DNA from 2 places in the Weizmannia sp. FSL W8-0401 genome. Region 2 is predicted to be linked to the other one. Evidence: predicted binding sites of a transcription regulator. Region 2 holds the regulator's gene; the other holds the start of a gene.
The links. Region 2 encodes LexA, which represses DNA repair genes until DNA is damaged. Its sites were predicted from a motif close to CGAACATATGTTCG; they were not measured.
Positions count from the first base shown of each region.

Region 1: the regulator LexA is predicted to act here: its motif matches at 1,024-1,037, upstream of NSU00_RS08555 (DNA polymerase IV).

Region 1 is NZ_JBBPAG010000001.1:1,768,314-1,770,717, reverse strand. It holds gene NSU00_RS08560 (SDR family NAD(P)-dependent oxidoreductase) at 163-960, shown strand; gene NSU00_RS08555 (DNA polymerase IV) at 1,112-2,347, shown strand; gene NSU00_RS08550 (YolD-like family protein) at 2,344-2,404, shown strand, end outside.
Region 2 is NZ_JBBPAG010000001.1:1,650,199-1,652,602, reverse strand. It holds gene glnA (type I glutamate--ammonia ligase) at 1-446, shown strand, start outside; gene NSU00_RS07920 (hypothetical protein) at 443-613, opposite strand; gene lexA (transcriptional repressor LexA) at 665-1,285, opposite strand; gene yneA (cell division suppressor protein YneA) at 1,492-1,830, shown strand; gene NSU00_RS07905 (YneB family resolvase-like protein) at 1,827-2,404, shown strand, end outside.

The sequences.
Region 1 (2,404 bases), 120 kb from region 2:
CCGTGCCCGGCGTGCATGCCGCAATGAACGCCGGACGGGTGTAAGCATGAAAATTAGCCGGCGCCATTTTTCAGAATAGGCATCCATGCCACGGCAAACGGCACCAGCTGAGGAAAAATGGACAAGCACAAATTTTCAGGATAGAAGGGAGAAAATGGCAACATGGCAAATAAACGGATCCGGAAGAAAACGGTCGTGATTACCGGTGCTTCCGGCGGCCTCGGGGAAAAAATCGCCTTTGCCGCCGCCAAAAACGGGGCTAACCTTGTTCTGCTCGCCAGAAGCCTTGACAAACTTGAAAAAATCAAGGCGGAGATCGAAGCAGTTTACCCGGTTTCGTGTCTGGCCGTCCGCTGTGATGTGGCGGAACACGGCAAAATTCCTGCTGTTTTTGAAACGATTTATAACCGCTGCGGCCATATTGATGTGCTCGTGAACAATGCCGGTTTCGGCGTTTTTGATGAAGTGCAGGATATCCGCATGGAGGATGTCAGGGGGATGTTTGATGTCAATGTCATCGGGCTCATTGCCTGCACCAAGGCGGTTGTCCCGCATATGCAAAAAAACCGCGCCGGCCATATTATCAATATTGCTTCCCAGGCGGCCAAAATGGCGACCCCGAAATCAAGCGTCTATGCGGCGAGCAAGTTTGCGGTGCGCGGCTTTACGGATAGCCTCCGCATGGAAATGGCGCGGTTCGGCGTCTATGTGACAGCCGTTCATCCCGGCCCGGTTGCAACCGGTTTTTTCGACATTGCCGACCGGTCCGGCACTTACCGGAAAAATATTGAAAAATGGATGCTGGATCCCGAAAAACTTGCAGAAAAAGTTACAGATACGATGCTTGTAAACCGGCGTGAAATCAATGCGCCAAAATGGATGAATGCATCCGCCGCCATCCATGGGCTTTTCCCCGGGCTTGTGGAAAGGCTCGGACGGCGGGCTTTCTTTAAAAAATAGCAGCCGGTGTGATGCGCGTTTTGGAAAAATATAGCCCCTCTGCCTGAAAAAACAATTGGCGAAAGAACGTATATTCGTTTATAATGAGGAATAGAATAAGAACTATAGTTCGTGTTGGTTGTTCAGTTTCTAAGGTAAGAGGGGTTGAAAGATGAGCCAGCGTGTGATTTTTCTCGTCGATATGCAGTCTTTTTATGCAAGTGTGGAAAAAGCCGATCATCCGGCATACAGGGATAAACCCGTAATTGTATCGGGCGATCCGGCGCGCCGGTCCGGGGTGGTGCTCGCTGCCTGCCCGCTCGCGAAAAAGCGCGGCGTGAAGAATGCGCTCCGCCTGTGGGAAGCGCAGCAGCTCTGCCCGGATGCCGTCATCGTCCGGCCGCGCATGCAGCGCTATCTCGATGTATCGGTGCAGATTTCTTCGATTCTTGCCCGCTATACGGATATGGTTGAACCGTATTCAGTTGACGAGCAGTTCATGGATGTAACGGGCAGCAGGCGGCTGTTCGGGGAGCCGCGCGAGATCGCCGCGCAAATCCAGCGGGACATCATGGAAGAAACCGGCGTGTATGCTCGCTGCGGGATCGGGCCAAACAAAGTGCTGGCGAAAATGGCGTGCGACCATTTTGCAAAGAAAAACAAAACCGGCATTTTTGAACTGGACCATCATCATCTCAAAACGCATTTATGGCCTTTGCCGGTTGGCAGGATGTTCGGTGTCGGCAGCCGGATGGAGCAGCATCTGAAGCGGCTCGGCATTTATACAATCGGCGCGCTTGCCTGCTTTCCGCTTGCCGTTTTAAAAAAACGGTGGGGGATTGGCGGCCAGGTGCTGTGGGAGACGGCAAACGGTATTGATGAGTCGCCCGTCTTGCGGGAATCGCACGCCGGGCAGAAAGCGATCGGGCATGCGATGACACTGCCGCGCGACTACGCCGATTTTGAGCATGAAATCAAAGTCGCCCTTCTTGAACTTTGCGAGGAAGTCTGTTTCCGGGCGCGTACTTCAGGTGTCATGGGCGCTTGTGTTTCGGTCGGCTGCCAGGGGGCGGATGATGCACATCCGTCCGGCTTTCACCGCCAGATGACGCTTGCGGCACCGACAAACGGGACAATGGACGTTTACCGGGCGGCATGCCGGCTGTTTCTTTCGTTTTGGGACAAAAACCCGGTCCGCCGTATCAGCGTCGGGCTGTCGCGCCTGTCGCGGGATACTATCCGGCAGCTTGATCTGTTTGAAAACAGGGAGGGGGAAAGAAAGATCGGGTATGCGGTCGACCGTATCAAGCAGAAATACGGTTCCGGCGCCGTCATCCGCGCCGTGTCGCTGCTTGAGGCCGGTCAGGCGCTTGAACGTGCCAAAAAGATAGGAGGGCATTACAAATGAGCGGCCGCTTGCAGCGCGGCAACAAACTTTGGGAAGGGTCACGCATGTTTTTGCCCG
Region 2 (2,404 bases):
AACGGCTTGTGCCGGGTTATGAAGCGCCTTGTTATGTTGCCTGGTCCGCTCGCAACCGCAGCCCGCTCATGCGGATTCCGGCTTCCCGCGGTTTAAGCACGCGCGTTGAGGTGCGCAGCGTTGACCCGTCTGCCAATCCGTATCTCGCGCTCGCCGTCCTGTTAAAAGCAGGGCTTGACGGCATCGCGAACAAATTGCAGGCGCCGGAACCGGTCGACCGCAACATCTATGTCATGACGAAAGAAGAAAGAGAAGAAGCCGGCATTGTCGACCTCCCGGGCACACTGCTGCAGGCGCTGGAAAACTTAAAATCGGATGATGTAATGGTAGACGCCCTTGGCGATCACATTCTCGAACACTTCCTTGAAGCTAAGGAAATTGAATGGGATATGTTCCGCACACAAGTCCACCAATGGGAACGCGACCAGTATATCGAAATGTATTAAGCAAGAAACCCCTTGAAGCGTAAGGCTTTGAGGGGTTTTTGTTTATCGGGCATTTTTGCGTCGAACGCCCAGAAAAACAAAATGCCCATTAATTGCCCCGATTTTTCCTTCGAAAATAGATTGGAAGCCCAGAAATCCTCAAGTGTCACAGGCATTTTTGCCATCAAACTCGCATATGCTCTATTAAAAAAGAAGCAGCCGAAACTGCTTCTTTTTGATCAGTGCACCATTTGCCTGTACAGCCCGATGACAACGCCGAGAATGGTGACGTTTTTCAATATGATCGGTTCCATTGTCTGGTTTTCAGGTTGCAGCCGGAAGTAGTCTTTTTCCTTGAAAAATCTTTTTACTGTCGCTTCATTTTCATCTGTCATAGCGACCACGATATCTCCGTTGTTTGCCGTCTGCTGGGAGCGGACAATCACATAATCGCCGTTTAAAATCCCGGCATCCACCATGCTGTCCCCTTCAATATCCAGCATGTAGACGGACTCGTCAGACGGGACAAGATGTTCCGGAAGCGGAAAATACTCTTCAATATTTTCTACAGCGGTAATCGGTATGCCTGCTGTTACTTTTCCGACAACAGGCACATTGACAACATTTTGGGCCGGTATTTCTTCATCATGGTCCAAAATTTCAATCGCTCTCGGCTTTGTAGGGTCGCGCCTGATCAGCCCTTTGCTTTCAAGCCTTGCGAGATGGCCATGGACAGTTGAACTGGAAGCAAGCCCGACTGCCTGGCCGATTTCCCGCACGGAAGGGGGATAGCCTTTTGTTTTGACTTCATGCTTGATGAAATCAAGTATCGCCTGTTGCCGTTTTGATAGTTTTGCCATTATTTCCACCTCGTCGCAGTTTTGTTTGGCACCCGCGCTGCGTACGGGGACGCAAACGGGAGGAATGCCATTATTTGCTATTATTATATCACATTGCAGAAGATAAAACAAACGTAAGTTCGAAAAAATGTTGACGAAAAACAGGCGTTCGTTTTATAATAGAACTGGTGATTGGACGAACGAATATTCGCGGGAGGAAGATGGAGATGTCACGATTATGGAAAAAGTATAACTATGTTATGATTTTAGCAGGGGTTGCGCTTGTTTTCGGATTTTTCATGATTGGAAGTCTGCGGGATCCATCCCCACACTATATCAAAATCAGCGTTACAGAGGGCGAGACGCTTTGGAATATCGCCGGTCAGTATGCAGAACAGGGCAAAATGTCGAGGGAAGCATTTATCAGCTGGGTTGAGCGCCATAATGGGATTAACGGCAACATGATCAAAGCCGGCGAAAAAATTGTCATTCCGGTAGAAAAAAATGAAATCAGGGATGATAAAAGGGAACTTGCGATGAAATCACAATGGGAGACGAAAAAATGAAAGTTGTTTTATATTGCAGAGTAAGCACGGAAAAAGAAAGCCAGGAAACTTCTTTGGCGAGGCAGCGGGAAGAGCTGGAGAAGCTTTCGGATTCCCGCGGTTTTCAAGTGGCCGGGGTGATCTGCGACCGGGCAAGCGGCTACGACCTGGACAGGCCCGGCATCCTTGAACTTCTTGATATCATTGGAAATGAAAAGGTTGACGCCGTACTGGTGCAGGATGAAACACGGATTGGAAGAGGAAATGCAAAAATTGCACTGCTCCATTTTTTATATAAAAAAGGGGTCAAAGTATATTGTTATGCACAAAACGGTGAACTCGAACTTTCGGAATCCGATTCAATGGTGTTGAAAATTGTCAGCATGGTTGAAGAGTACCAGCGAAAGCTGCATAACTTAAAAATCAAAAGGGGGATGGAACGCGCTGTCAGAAACGGCTACCGCCCGGAGAAAAATTTAAAAGGAAAGCGGAATCCGGACGGCAGGGAGAGGAAGGAAGTGCCGGTTGAAGAAATTATCCGCCTGCGGGACAACGGCCTGACTTTTCAGGAGATTGCTGCGACAATGCGCGGTTT